Linked DNA regions of Thermosynechococcus vestitus BP-1. The main gene of each other region encodes a partner of the protein of the gene in region 2 in a complex. Links are inferred from orthologs where the notes say so. Each region holds a gene or a part of one and is shown on either strand. Other genes may lie near its edges. The genes, in order: accD and accB.

Region 1 (7,205 bases), 370 kb from region 2 along the record:
GGTTGTGGGGACAACAACGATACATTGATGTAGTCATCACCGATGACAAGAGTGGCAAACGGTTGGGTGTTGAGTGCAAATTCCAAGCTACGCCTGGTACGGCGGAAGAAAAAGTTCCCGCTACCATTCAAGACATAGCCCATTGGCCTATCCCAGGCATAGTAGTTATTGATGGCGAAGGTTTTTCTACTAATATGCGGGGTTATTTGATGTCCACTGGCAAAGTGGTCTGGTTTGACGAACTGGAAGACTGGTTGCGCCTCTATTTTGGACTGTAAAATGGGCGACTTATCTGTTCCACGACCTTTTTTGAAATGGGCTGGCGGTAAGACTCAACTGGCAGATGCACTGTTAGAACACAAGCCGGTTTACTTCAATACGTATCACGAGCCATTCGTAGGAAGTGGAGCAATCTTCTTTCGTCTCTATAGGGAAAATCAGGTTCGGCGCGCAATACTATCAGACATCAATGCTGAACTCATAGACACTTATCTGGCGATTCGTGATCGTGTTGCAGAAGTGATCGTTCTTTTATCAGAATTTCCACACAGCGAAGATTTCTACTACGAAATTCGCGCAAAAGATCCCTGGAAATTGAGCCTGTCTGAACGAGCAGCAAGGATGATTTATCTGAATAAAACAGGCTACAATGGTTTATATCGAGTCAATCGGCAGGGAAAGTTTAATGTGCCGTTTGGACGGTATAAAGCACCGAAATATCTAGACAAAGACAATCTTCTAGCAGTGTCACACGCCTTGCGAAACGTTGAAATCCTCTGCGCGCCATTTGATACCGTGACAGAGAGAGCCAAACCAGGCGATTGGGTGTATTTTGATCCACCTTATGTTCCAATTTCGCAAACCTCGAACTTTACATCCTATTATGCCGATGGCTTTGGGTTACAAGACCAGGAACGCTTGCGGGATATTTGTATTACATTAAGCCAAAATAATGTTTACATCACGGTTTCCAATTCCGATACTGCTATTGTGCGCTCTCTGTATAAGTTTCCCCATTTCGCTATTGATGAAGTTCTAGCTAATCGTACCATTAATTGCAATGGGGCAAGGCGTGGCAAGATTACAGAATTGGTGATCACAAATTATCCTGTCAATCAAGCAGTCCAATTGCATTTAACGCAATCACGGCTACTTTCTGGAGCAGTCAAGGAGATACTCAAGAACGGAGGTTAATTGCAACGCGAAAGCTAGCCAGATGATTGTCCCACCGGTACAACCTACTGGGATGGAACCAGCTGTTCCCCCAACTGTAGCCTAGGGAGGCATGCGTGGTTGGCAACGACCAGGTATGAACCCCTCCCGACAATGTAGCCCGAACCGCAAGGTTAAAGCTGAATCCGTCAGGAGGAAGCAACTTCACCAGTGTCAGGTGATAGGGAGCTAGGCTTAAGGGTATACCCACTGGTGCGGTCACCAGCCTTACATGCAAGGTAGAGAGGCTGTAGATGAGTATCGTAAAGGCTGTTCATACAGCCGGCTTCTCCTAATAGAGGGGCTTTGGGAAGCTTGAGCCGGATACTGGGAAACTGGAACGTCCAGTTCTTAGGGGGCTAGGGGTCAGTAATGCCCACTGCTACCCGACAACTCCCTATGGCTTTGGTATTAGCTTCCTGCCCGTAGCACACAAATCAATCAGCTCACAGCTTTCGCACTGGGGTTGACGGGCTTGGCACACTGCACGGCCATGGTAAATCAAGCGAATTGACCAGTTTTCCCAATCGGGCTGGGGGATCAGGCGCATTAAGTCCCGCTCAATTTTTACGGGATCGGTTTCTTGGGTAAGCCCCAGCCGCCGACTCAAGCGCTTGACATGGGTATCCACAGTGACGCCGCCTAAAATGCCATAACCGTGGGCAAGAACCACATTGGCCGTTTTGCGAGCGACTCCCGGTAGGGAAAGCAAATCTTCCATTACCTTGGGCACTTGACCCCCATAGACCTCGACAATGCGGCGACAGGCGCCTTGAATATGGCGAGCTTTGTTGCGATAGAAACCAGTGGACTTGATGTATTGTTCCAACTCTGCCAGGTCGGCTGCCGCAAAGTCTTCGGCATCGCGATAGCGGGCAAACAGCGCCGGCGTAACTTGATTTACCCGCTCATCGGTGCACTGGGCAGAGAGAATGGTGGCCACCAGCAATTGCAGCGGATTTTCAAAGTTAAGGCTACAGGTAGCATGGGGATAGAGGCGCTTGAGGCGGGTGAGAATTTCCAATGCCCGTTGTTGCTTGGCGCAGAGGCGACGGGTAATAGCCATAGGTGGACTTAAAAGAGTTGCTGCACCCAACCCAAGCCCGTGAGGTTCACGGTGTCGCGAACAATCAGGAACATTCCCAATCCGAGGAGGAGAACCAGCCCTGTTTGCATCACGCCCTCTTGGATGCGATTAGGTAAGGGACGACCCTGCAGCGCTTCTACCACCAAGAACAGCAGTTGACCACCATCAAGGGCTGGAAAGGGCAGAATGTTGATAATCGCAAGGTTAACACTGATCAAAGCGGTAAAGGTAAAGAGCTGTTCAGCATTTGAACGGGCAATATCTGCGCCCATTGCAACGATCGCCACTGGCCCAGAGACTTGTTGAGCCGCTTGATCAAAATGCTGGAAAAGTTCCCGAAAGCCATCTAGGGTTAGGACAATCACCCGCTGAAACTCCGCCGCTGCTGCCGTGACTAATTTAATTGGGTTGAAGGTGTGTTCACGGTGAATGTCCGCATGGGGCGCCAGTTGAACGCCAATCCGCGCTTGACCCTCCTCACTGACCTCTGGGGTGACGGTAATCTCTTGGATGTGCCCTTGACGTTGAATCGTCAGTGTCAGAGGTTGCTGCGGATGTTGCTGAATAGCTCGCATTAGGTTTGGCAAGCTATTGGCATCGGCACCCAAGGGTTGGCCATCCACCGCTAAAACCAAGTCCCCCGGCTGAATGCCCGCTTGGGTGGCCACAAGGCTACTTTCAGGAACAAGGGCAGGAATGAGCACCCCCTCGTGGTACGTGGGTTGACTAATGCCCATGACCCCCACCTGCACCAGCAGTAGCAAATAGGCAAAGACCAAATTGGCAATCACCCCAGCGCTAATGACAATGGCGCGATCCAAAATTGGACGGTTGCTTAGGAGATTGGGATCGTTGGCGGGAACGCCGCTATTGGGGTCATCGTCTGGAAAACCCACATAGCCCCCCAAAGGAATCAGGCGCAGGGCGTACTCAGTCTCTTTGCCCTGAAATTTCCAGAGGATAGGGCCAAAACCAATGGAAAAGCGGTTGACATGAATGCCTTGGCTGCGGGCAGCGATGAAGTGCCCCCACTCATGGACAAAAATCAAGATTCCCAAGATGGCGATCGCCACCACGACTGCAACCATGGACATAAGATTCAACCCAGTGCTACGCTGCAAACTGCTAACTTCCTCTTATTGTGACACCGAACTTCCCCTTGGATCGGTGATCTCTCCCCAGACCCCTGCATCATTTCTCAAATCTGGGCGATATATTGCAAAAATGCAACAAAGTGGGATGATAAGTAATTATTCTTAGTGGATGCGCTTTGGAGAGACCCATACAAACGCGCTATTTGAGACCTCAACGTTAAAGGGAATTTTCTAGAATGTCTTTATTTGATTGGTTTGCAAATCGCCGTAAAGAAACCGCCTTGACACCCATGCAGCCAGAGCGGGAGATCGCCGATGGCCTCTGGACAAAGTGCGAAGCCTGTGGCGTCATGATCTACAGCAAGGATCTACATAGCCATCAACTGGTATGTCCAGAGTGTGGCCATCACCATCGCGTCAGCAGCAGTGAGCGGATCCAACAGCTGATTGATCCCCACACATGGCGACCCCTAGATGAAAATTTGGTCAGTTGTGACCCCCTGCAATTTAAGGATCGCAAGCCCTATAGCGATCGCCTGCGGGAATATCAAGAGAAAACAGGACTTAAGGATGCCGTACAAACTGGGCTGGGCCAACTCGAAGGTCTGCCGGTTGCCTTGGGGGTGATGGACTTTGCCTTCATGGGCGGTAGTATGGGCAGCGTCGTTGGTGAAAAAATCACCCGCCTAATTGAGCGAGCTACTTGGGAGCATATTCCCTTAGTGATTGTCTGTGCTTCTGGCGGTGCTCGCATGCAGGAAGGGATGCTCAGCTTGATGCAAATGGCCAAAACTGCTGCTGCCCTTGAGCGTCATCGCAGTGCTGGTCTGCTCTATATTCCCATCTTGACCCATCCCACTGCTGGGGGCGTGACCGCTAGCTTTGCTATGTTGGGGGATATTATTATTGCCGAGCCAAAAGCAACGATCGCCTTTGCCGGGCGGCGGGTCATTGAGCAAACGCTGCGGGAAAAACTCCCCGATGACTTCCAAACTGCCGAATTTGTCCAAAAGTGTGGCTTTGTTGATGTGATTGTGCCGCGCACTCAACTGAAGTCAACCTTGGCCCGATTAATCCGTTTGCATCAACCCGTGCCAAGTCGGATGTCCTCAGCCTTGTTGCCAAAATCATTCCCTTTGATGGCAATGGCTGAAGAATCCTCATAAAAAACAGCAGCAAGACGTAGAAAAGGTCTGTCCCAGGGCGATGATTATACAATAGGGGATACCCGATCGTCGCTGTCCTGTCTTTGCTGGCTCAGTGCTCTAATGCCTACCGCTCAAACTGATCAAAACCTCAAACTTTGGTGGGGCGTCCTCTATCCTGCCTATCCTGACCATCCCATTTTGGCTGCCCCCAACCACACCTCTGAGGGAACTGTGTTTGAGCAGGACACCAATCCTCCCAATGCTGCCGCCTTTTTTGACCCACAGCACCGCTACCAACGCTGGGATTACCGCTACGCCTGTGACTTGCCTCAATTGGTGCAGGATCTCCAGCCTGAGGAGCCGACGCTCTTAGAAAACCTTCGGGAAACGGCTCAGGACTGGGCACAGGGACTCAATATTCTTGACCCTACGGTGGTCATTCCCCATTTGCAAGCGCAATACCCTGACCTCAGCGCGGTGGCGATCGCCTACCTTGCCCTACACCTTGTTTACCCCGAAACCATTCCAGCCATTCACGATGCGTGGCTAGATACTGTTTCCACAAGCAACTTACCAGTCAATTATTGCCATGGCATTATTCTCGACTACAATCACACTGCGCGCCCTTTGCAAGATGTTTGGCAAGATGACAACATTGCCGATGAGCAGATCTTCCAGTACCTAGAGGACATGATTGACCTCTGGAAAACTTTAGAACCGTGGCATTGCCATTATTCCTTGCTGACAGTCAGAAACTTAGCCGTCAAACCAGACGCTCAATTGTGGCTGCATCAACTGGACTTCACTTTGCCCTTAGGGGAAACTTTTGAGCGACCCACGCCGCCCCCTAGCCTCGTTAGCGTCTGGCAAGAGTTATTTGCCCATGCCTCTAGTCGCCGCCAAGCTGTTTTCATGCCCCTGTTGGTCTCCTTGAGTACGGCTCCTCTGGAGAAAATCTCAGACATTCAGATGTTGCTTGACTCCCTTGCCTCCACCTTGCGCAGTGAACCCCTGTCTGAGGAGGAAACAGGCGAAAGTACAGGCGATCTAACTGATGAACTGCCAGACATCAGCCTCTCACCAGAATCAGCAGAAGAGGACCACACCGCTATTGAGGATGCACCAACTGCCCTCCTACCACGACAACTGGTTCAAGTGGACGTTGCTGCTCACACTGATACTGGGCGCGATCGCCACCACAACGAGGATTTCTATCTCATCAATCATCGGCAGCAGGTGCGCATAACCCCCAACGGTCAACAACTAGAGGTTCAAGGGGTTTATGTGCTTTGTGATGGCATGGGCGGCCACGCCGAAGGAGAAGTCGCTAGCTCCTTAGCCACTAAAACCGTTCATGAATACTTCGAGCAGACTTGGCCGTGGCAGGGAGAACTGCCCAGTGCTGAGGAGGTACGCAACGCCATTTACCGCGCCAACGAGGTCATTTTTGCCACCAATGATCAAAAAGCAAAAACGGGCAGTGGTCGCATGGGTACAACACTTGTCATGGCCCTGCTTCATAATTACCATCTTCGCCTTGCTCATGTCGGCGACAGTCGCATCTACCGCTTCACCAAACGCCAAGGACTGCAACAACTCACCACAGATCATGAAGTCGGTCAACGTCTGATTCAACAGGGACTTGAACCGCAAATTGCCTATGGCCGCCCCGACGCCTACCAACTCACCCAAGCCCTTGGACCCCGCAACAATGAGGCGATTCACCCAGAAGTCACAGACCTAGAGATTGAAGAAGACACCCTTATTTTACTTTGCTCCGATGGTCTATCCGATAATCGTTGCCTTGAAACCCATATTATTAGCCACTTATTCCCAATGCTCGACTTTAGCATTCCCCTCAGTCAGTCGCTCCATAAACTGATTGATGTGGGAAACCAAGTCAATGGCCACGATAACTTGACGGCGATCGCGATCCGCTTCAAATTACGCTCCGTTCTCAGCGCTTTGTTTTAACTCTTAAGTCAACAGAAAGAAGTCACTTTGTTAAGTAGCACACCCCTTTGATCATTGCTAACATTGTTCTTGAGGATCAAACTATCCTCGGCATTCGATTTTTTTACAAAAATTTATCTTTTGTAAGAATTTATATGCTTCCTCAATTCTTAAGGACCGTAGCCCGCCACGGTTTCATCAGCGTTACGAGTGTACTTTCTCTGCTGGCCACGCCGGTACTTGGGCAAATCACACCTGCTCCCAATACCACCGGCACTACGGTAGAAACCGTCAACAATCAGTTCAACATTGGCGGCGGACAACTCTCTGGCGACGGTCAAAACCTTTTTCACCTGTTCCGCGACTTCAATGTCCAGCAGGGGCAAATTGCCAACTTTCTTTCTAGCCCCCAAATCCGCAATATTCTTGCTGGTGTCAATAGTGGTCACCCTAGCTATATCAATGGCTTACTGCAAGTGACAGGGGGCAACAGCAATCTCTATCTCCTCAATCCTGGGGGTATTGTCTTTGGTCCAAATGCGCAGTTGAATCTACCAGCCGCATTTCATGCCTCAACAGCGCAGCGCGTGCACTTTGGCAATGGTGTCTTTGATCTCAACGGTTCAAACACCTACAGCCAACTCAATGGCTTCCCGATCGGCTTTGAATTTGCCAATAAAGGCATCCTGATTAATGAAGGCAACCTTAGGG
Region 2 (7,180 bases):
CCAATCCTGCGCGATCGCCCGCGGCTGGTGGCAGTCCTCAATGATCTACAGCGACTGAACTTCAACACCCTTTACCCCGTTGTCTGGAACTCCGGCTATGTCAGTTTCCCCAGTACTACCGCCAAGAATCTGGGAATTCAGCCCTTTGTGCTGCGGGGAATCCAAGACTACGATATTCTTGCCGAACTCACCCAGCAGGCCCACTGCCGTCATCTCTTAGTCATTCCCTGGTTTGAATTTGGCTTTATGGTGCCAGAGACCTCAGAACTTGCCCTTGCTCATCCGGAGTGGCTCACCCAGGCTATCGATGGTCAGACCACTCGCTTAACGGCGGCTGGGGAAGTGGCTTGGATGAATCCCTTTCATCCACAAGTACAAGAATTTCTCACCAATATTGTCCTTGAGGTCCTGCGGCAATATCCGGTGGATGGTGTGCAGTTTGATGATCATCTCAGTCTGCCCGTGGAGTTTGGCTACGACGACTACACCCGTGCCCTCTATGAGCAGGAAACCCAAAAGCCCGTTCCCGACAATCCCCGTGACCCGGACTGGATGCGCTGGCGTGCTGACAAACTCACTGCCTTTGTGCAAACGCTGCGGCAGCGGGTAAAGCAGGCATTTCCCAAGGCCATTTTTTCCCTCTCACCGACCACATTGCCAACCGCCTACCAAACATTTCTCCAAGACTGGCCGCAGTGGGTTGCCCTTGGACTCGTTGATGAAGTAATTGTGCAAGTCTATCGCTACAATCTCTCCAGCTTTGTGCAGCAGTTGATGCAGCCGGAGATCCTCCAGGCCCAAGCGAAAGTTCCCACTGCCGTTGGTGTCCTCACGGGGCTGCGTACCAACCCTGTACCCATTGAACTGGTGGATGCCAAGGTGGCGGCTGCCCTGCAAGCTGGGTTAGGAGTGTCCTTTTTCTCCCTTGAAACCCTGTGGCAACGGGGACCGGAGCCCCGCGATCGCCGCCAGAATACAATCCTCTTTCATTTTCGCCAGCCACTGCCACGGCGGCTCTTTAGCCAAGCTTGTCCAAGAATCTAGAGCTTGCTGCCACACTCTGGACAAAAGCGATGGGTTGAAATCGTCTTGGCTCCACAATTGGCACAGTAGACCAGTTCAGCAGCCTTTTCAAGAACCTTGGCTTCCGGCAGACCGAGCATTTGAGAGTTAGGCTTGCCGGGGGCAACCATTGGGTAGCAGTTTTCATCGCGGGTGACATGGGCATCCAGCAGTACTGGCCCATCGTAGGCCAAAACCTCTTGGACAATGGCATCCAAATCCTGGCGATCGCTCACCCGTAGCCCCTTAACCCCATAGGCCTCCGCCAATTTCACAAAATCGGGCATTCCCTCGGCCATATTGGAATGGGAATACCGCTCCTCATAAAAGGCCTGCTGCCACTGCCGCACCATTCCCTGCCAGAAGTTGTTAATAATGACAGTCTTGACAGCAATACCGTACTGAGCCAGTGTAGCCAGCTCTTGGGAATTCATCTGGAAACTGGCATCGCCACTAATACAAATCACCTGTTGATCCGGCAAAGCTACTTTGACCCCCATGGCCGCAGGCATACCAAAGCCCATTGTGCCCAAGCCCGCACTGGAGATCCAACGCCGAGGGCCATTTTTCAGGAATTGTGCTGCCCACATCTGGTGCTGACCCACATCAGTGGTGTAATAGGCATCGGGGGCGTGACGGCCAAAAGCGACAATCACCTCCTGCGGTGAGAGTTCACCACTGGGTTGGGGCACAATGAGGGGATAATCCTGCTTCCAGATAGTAATCCGCTCTAACCAGGCTTGGGTCTGAGGTTCAACCGCTTGACCACTGTCTTCAATGTGCTTGAGGAGCTGCTGCAGCACTGGTTTAACGCTGCCCACAATCGGCACATCAGGGACACGGTTTTTGCCCACCTCAGCAGGATCAATGTCAATGTGAATGACCTTAGCGCGGGAGGCAAACTCGTCCAGCTTACCGGTGACGCGATCGTCAAAGCGCGCCCCCACCGCAATCAGGAGATCGCATTCACTGACGGCAAAGTTGGCATAGGCGGTGCCATGCATCCCCAACATACCCACAGAGAGGGGATGGGATTCAGGAAAAGCCCCCTTCCCCATGAGTGTTGTGGTCACTGGAATCTGGAAGAGCTCGGCTAACTTGAGGACCTCCTCGTGAGCACCCGCTGTAATTGCCCCGCCCCCCACATAAAGCAACGGTCGCTTGGCCTCACGAATCAATTGGACCGCTTGGGCAATTTGACGGGCATTGCCGCGAATCGTGGGGCGATAGCCCCGCAGCTTCACCTGCCCCGGCTCGACCGGCTCATACTCACAGACCTCTAACCCCACATCCTTGGGAATATCCACAAGCACGGGTCCCGGTCGACCAGTGGTGGCAATGTAGATCGCCTCAGCAATGATCCGTGCCATGTCCTTAGCTGCACGCACCACGTAGGAGTGTTTAACAATGGGCAGCGTAATGCCAAAAATATCGGTTTCTTGAAAGGCATCGGTGCCAATGGCAGAGCGAGGTACCTGACCCGTGATCACCAGCAGTGGAATTGAATCCATGTGGGCTGTGGCAATGCCTGTAACTAAGTTTGTTGCCCCTGGTCCGGAAGTCGCAAAACACACCCCCACCTGACCTGTGGCACGGGCGTAGCCGTCAGCAGCATGGGCTGCCCCCTGTTCGTGGCGCACCAGAATGTGCTGAATGATGCCCTTGGACTCAGCACGGTAAAGTTCATCATAAATCGGTAAAATGGCCCCACCAGGATATCCAAAAATATGCTTAACACCGTGACGGCATAGGGTATCAATCAGAATGTATGCTCCAGTTGCTTGCACAGGCCAACCTCGTCAGGCAGTGGTGGTAGATATTTCTAAATTCTAATTTTTCAATTAGGGTCTCGGCAAGAGCGCAAAGGCTTGAAAGCATTGAATTCTTGGCCTTAAACTCCTCAATGCTTAACATATCTTTGCAATTAGTAGCTGCCTTGCTTTGCTGCAGGAACGAGGTTGATTTAGTTAGGCAAAATGCGCATTAAAGTTTGGCCATACTCAATTGGTTCAGCATTTTGCACCAGAATTTCCACCACTTGGCCATTGACTTCGGCTTCAATTTCGTTCATCAGCTTCATGGCTTCAATGATGCAAACCACTTGGCCTTTTTTGACTGTGTCACCCACTTCAACAAAGGGGGGTTCATCGGGAGCGGGGGCACGATAAAAGGTTCCGACCATTGGCGCCACAATATCTACGGTTTTGCGATTGGCAGGGGGTGGCGTTGGTTCCGGATCGGGGCTAAGGGCTGGAGGGGGCGCAGGGGTGGGCGTGACCGTGGATGCCGGAGCTGGAGCCACAACCACAGGGGCGCTGCCACTGATCTGCTCACGCTTGCGGAGTTGAAGTTCCAGTTCGCCACTTTTGAGGTTGAGTTCGGTGACGCTGGTTTGGTCAAACATTAATAGCAGTTCGCGTACTTGGTTGAGGTCAAGCTCCACACCCATTACTCCTATTCGCGGCCAAGATACGTATCTGAGCGAGTGTCAATGCGAATCCGCTCGCCGACGGAGATAAACAACGGTACCATGACTTGGGCACCCGTTTCGACAATGGCGGGTTTTGAGCCACCGGTGGCGGTATCTCCTTTAACTCCTGGATCGGTTTGCACCACTTCTAAAACAACGGAGTTGGGTAGCTCCACCTCAAGGACTTGCTCACCCCATTTGACGATATTGACCTCCATGCCTTCCTTAAGATACTTGGCGCGATCGCCCACTTGTGCGGGCGTGAGGCGAGCTTCCTCATAGCTTTCCATGTCCATAAAGACATAGTCTTCGCCATCTTTGTAGGTATGCTGCATGGTGCGTTTTTCAAGGGTGGCTTGGGGAACGGTCTCGCCGGCGCGGAAGGTGCGCTCAATCACGTTGCCTGTTTGCACATTCTTTAACTTTGTCCGTACAAAGGCGGAACCCTTACCGGGTTTGACGTGCAAAAACTCGACGACTCGCCAGACGGCACCATCCAGCTCAATACTTACACCGGGGCGAAAATCATTACTGGAAATCATGTCCTACCGTGCAGTTCACCAAGCTATTATTGTATCCTTGAGCGCTGCCGCTCCTAACACTGTTGAGCAGATTTCCCTAGAGGGGGATCCATTGGCACCCCTGGGAATTCCCAAAGGGCGATCGCTCCTGTAAATGCTACACTGAAAATCAACGTGAATGATAGGCCAAGGACAGTAACAATGGCTGCAACCCTGGAATTGAGTCAAGAAAACGTCGAAAAAGTCCTTGATGAACTCCGCCCCTATTTGATGGCCGATGGCGGCAATGTCGAACTCGTGGAAATTGAAGGGCCGGTGGTACGGCTGCGTTTACAGGGGGCTTGTGGTGCTTGCCCCAGCTCAACCATGACGCTGCGCATGGGCATTGAGCGCAAGTTAAAGGAATCCATTCCAGAGATTGCTGAAGTCCAGCAGGTTCTCTAAGTTACCGGCTGCTGGGGAGAGAGAGGGAGTGGCGATCGCAATCCAGTTAACCCCAGATCAAATTGATCGTCTGGACTTATCTCCCCTAGAACACGTGCTTGCCCCGCTGATTGCACAGCAGCAGCTTCTCGCTCATCATCAAGCGCTGCGTTTTACGATTAATTATCCGCGGCCAGTGGATGAGCCTGATTTAGAACTTTCGGAATTAGCACCGGTGCGCCTTTGGTTTATTCGTGCCGATGTGTGCTATCCCTGGCTACCCTACTTACTGGATTGGTCAGCCGGTGAACTGGTGCGTTATGGGGCGATGCTGGTGCCCCACGAATTTCATCCGCAGCAGGGGATTATCTTCAACCCCCAAGCCCTTGATATTTTTGTGATGGCCAAGGTGTTTACCCTTTGGCAATGGCTACAGAGACAGGGCTATCCTGCTGTTGAAAAAATTAAAGGCATGGCGGCGATGTTTGGCTATGAGCTCGATAGCGAGCTCTTTACGCTCCTTCAATAAGTGATGGGGCAAGCAGTCACCGCCCTAGGCATTGATTTTGGAACCTCGGGGGCGCGGGCGATCGCCATCGATCCTGAGGGCAATGTTCTGGCCACTGCCCGTCGGCCGCTGCACCAGCCGGATCGACCCCAAGAATGGGCAGCCACATTGCGGGCGTTGATTTTAGAAATGCCAAGCGCTATCCGTCGGCAAATTCGGCGGATTGCAATTGATGGGACCTCGAGCACCGTTTTCCTCTGTGATGCTCAGGGGCAGCCCTCCTCACCCGTCCTTTTGTACAACGACGATCGCGCCCAAGATCATCTTCAACGGTTGCGGCAGATTGTAGCCGCAGATCACCTTGTCCTTAGTGCCACCAGTAGTCTGGTCAAGTTGTTGTGGCTCCAGACCCACTATGCCACTGCCAATGTCGTTTTCCTACACCAAGCTGACTGGCTAGCCTTCTTACTTCACGGTCAACTGGGGATTTCCGACTGGCACAATGCCCTGAAGTTGGGCTATGACCCAGCAAAGGAAGCCTACCCCGACTGGTTCAGCCACCCCATACTTGCACCCTTGCAGCCCCTGCTGCCCCAGGTCGTTCCCCCGGGGACGGTTGTGGGAGAGGTGACAGCCACTGATTTAGGCTTGTCTCCAGAGTGTCAGGTGTGTGCGGGGACGACCGATAGCATTGCCGCCTTCTTGGCTAGTGGTGCCTCTGAGGTGGGTGAAGCGGTGACCTCCTTGGGCTCAACCCTTGTGCTGAAGCTTTTGAGTACCTCTAGGGTAGAGGATTTGACAGCAGGCATCTATAGTCATCGCTTGGGCGATCGCTGGCTAGTGGGGGGCGCGTCCAACTGCGGTGCGGCAATTTTAGCCCAGTTTTTTACCCCAGAGGAACTCGAACGCCTCAGTGTCCAAATAGATGTCAGTCAACCCACGGGTTTAGACTACTATCCCCTCCTCAAGCGGGGTGAGCGCTTTCCCATCAATGATCCTCACCTAGAGCCGCGCCTAGAACCCCGGCCCAACGACCCTCGCCTCTTTTTGCAGGGACTCCTTGAAAGTCTCAGTCGCATTGAAGCCCAAGGCTATGCCCAATTGCAGCGTTTGGGGGCCTCACCGCTGAAACAGGTCTGGACAGCGGGCGGGGGTGCCCGTAATCCAGCATGGTTAGCGCTGCGCCAGCAATACCTAGGGGTTCCGGTGGCCATTTCACCCCACACTGAGGCCGCCTATGGAACAGCGCGTCTGGCCCAACTCAACGGGGGTACAACTGCTCCTGAATTTCCAACTTCAGCCGATTGAGGATATGGCGCTGATCCAGTTGACTGAGGATTTGCTGAACAACCGTTTTTGGCCCTGCAGTCCCCCAGCCTGCACCGTTGGCAAAATAGGTTTTGGCCACTTGTCCCATCGTGTAGGAGGAAAAGCCCGCTATCCCCGCCTGGGTCATCGCCACCGATAAATAAGGGCCAAGGGCAATGCCACCGCTCATTGGCGTCGCCAATCCTAAAAGTCCCTTGAGGGAACTCAGTCCCAAATTAACGGCAAATTCCCCTAAACTAATGCTGCCCATGGCAAGGGCAATCGTTTGGAGCAGTTCTTTGGCCCCTGCTTCTGTGAGTTCAATGTCGTAGAGGCGCGAGAGCAGTTGAATCGTCGTCAAGTCAATGACCGCACTGCTGACCATATCGAGAACGGTGACTGGGTTGAGGGCGATCGCCAGCGCCTTAGCAACAGCCCCTTTCCAAATCAGTTGGTTGGCCTCCTGATCCCGCAGTTCCAGCTTGTAGCGGGCCAATTCTTCACTCACTCGATTGGCAAAGAGCATTGAATTGAGAGCAATCAGAGCTTTCCCTTCCCGCCCTAGGACCTCCAAGATTTTCCGTTTGAGGGATTCCACTTGGGGAGGACCGACCGTCATTTTCACCTGTACCCGTCCTTGGCTATCCCGCTGCACCTGGGGCACAAGGGGTGCTGCCGCCACCATGACAATTTCTTCGGGGGAGAGGAGTTCCTTGACGCGCTCATCGCGGATTTTGGCATAGATGGCCGCGCGATCGGCCTCTGGATACTGATCCACCTTGTTAAAGACCAGAATCATTGGCTTGCCGGCTTGCCGCAACTCGCTAAGGGCTTGGTATTCAAGACGGGTCAAGTCCCCGGCAATGACAAAGAGGATCAAATCCGCTT

The links.
Region 1: the proteins of accB (region 2) and accD are in contact, whole or in part, in a solved structure (PDB 8UXZ), measured with the Escherichia coli proteins. The link is inferred for Thermosynechococcus vestitus BP-1 from one-to-one orthologs.

What each region holds. Positions count from the first base shown.
Region 1 is NC_004113.1:1,715,878-1,723,082, forward strand. The notes cover bases 2,782-5,594. They hold accD (acetyl-CoA carboxylase, carboxyltransferase subunit beta), read left to right. Parts: upstream 2,782-3,629; coding sequence 3,630-4,559; downstream 4,560-5,594. Other genes in these bases: rseP (RIP metalloprotease RseP), read right to left, coding at 2,782-3,393; TLL_RS08350 (serine/threonine phosphatase), read left to right, coding at 4,662-5,594. Outside these bases: TLL_RS08325 (PD-(D/E)XK nuclease superfamily protein), read left to right, coding at 1-278; TLL_RS08330 (DNA adenine methylase), read left to right, coding at 280-1,194; nth (endonuclease III), read right to left, coding at 1,610-2,278; more of rseP, read right to left, coding at 2,287-2,781; more of TLL_RS08350, read left to right, coding at 5,595-6,515; TLL_RS08355 (CHAT domain-containing protein), read left to right, coding at 6,650-7,205.
Region 2 is NC_004113.1:1,341,511-1,348,690, reverse strand. What follows is about bases 1,769-4,556. They hold accB (acetyl-CoA carboxylase biotin carboxyl carrier protein), read right to left. Parts: upstream 3,512-4,556; coding sequence 3,026-3,511; downstream 1,769-3,025. Other genes in these bases: TLL_RS06550 (CRR6 family NdhI maturation factor), read left to right, coding at 4,526-4,556; TLL_RS06555 (NifU family protein), read left to right, coding at 4,255-4,497; TLL_RS13060 (hypothetical protein), read left to right, coding at 4,073-4,207; efp (elongation factor P), read right to left, coding at 3,517-4,074; ilvB (biosynthetic-type acetolactate synthase large subunit), read right to left, coding at 1,769-2,849. In the rest of the region: TLL_RS06575 (glycoside hydrolase family 10 protein), read left to right, coding at 1-1,044; more of ilvB, read right to left, coding at 1,041-1,768; more of TLL_RS06550, read left to right, coding at 4,557-5,005; TLL_RS06545 (FGGY-family carbohydrate kinase), read left to right, coding at 5,009-6,292; TLL_RS06540 (DUF697 domain-containing protein), read right to left, coding at 6,246-7,180. UniProt on the Escherichia coli protein: This protein is a component of the acetyl coenzyme A carboxylase complex; first, biotin carboxylase catalyzes the carboxylation of the carrier protein and then the transcarboxylase transfers the carboxyl group to form malonyl-CoA.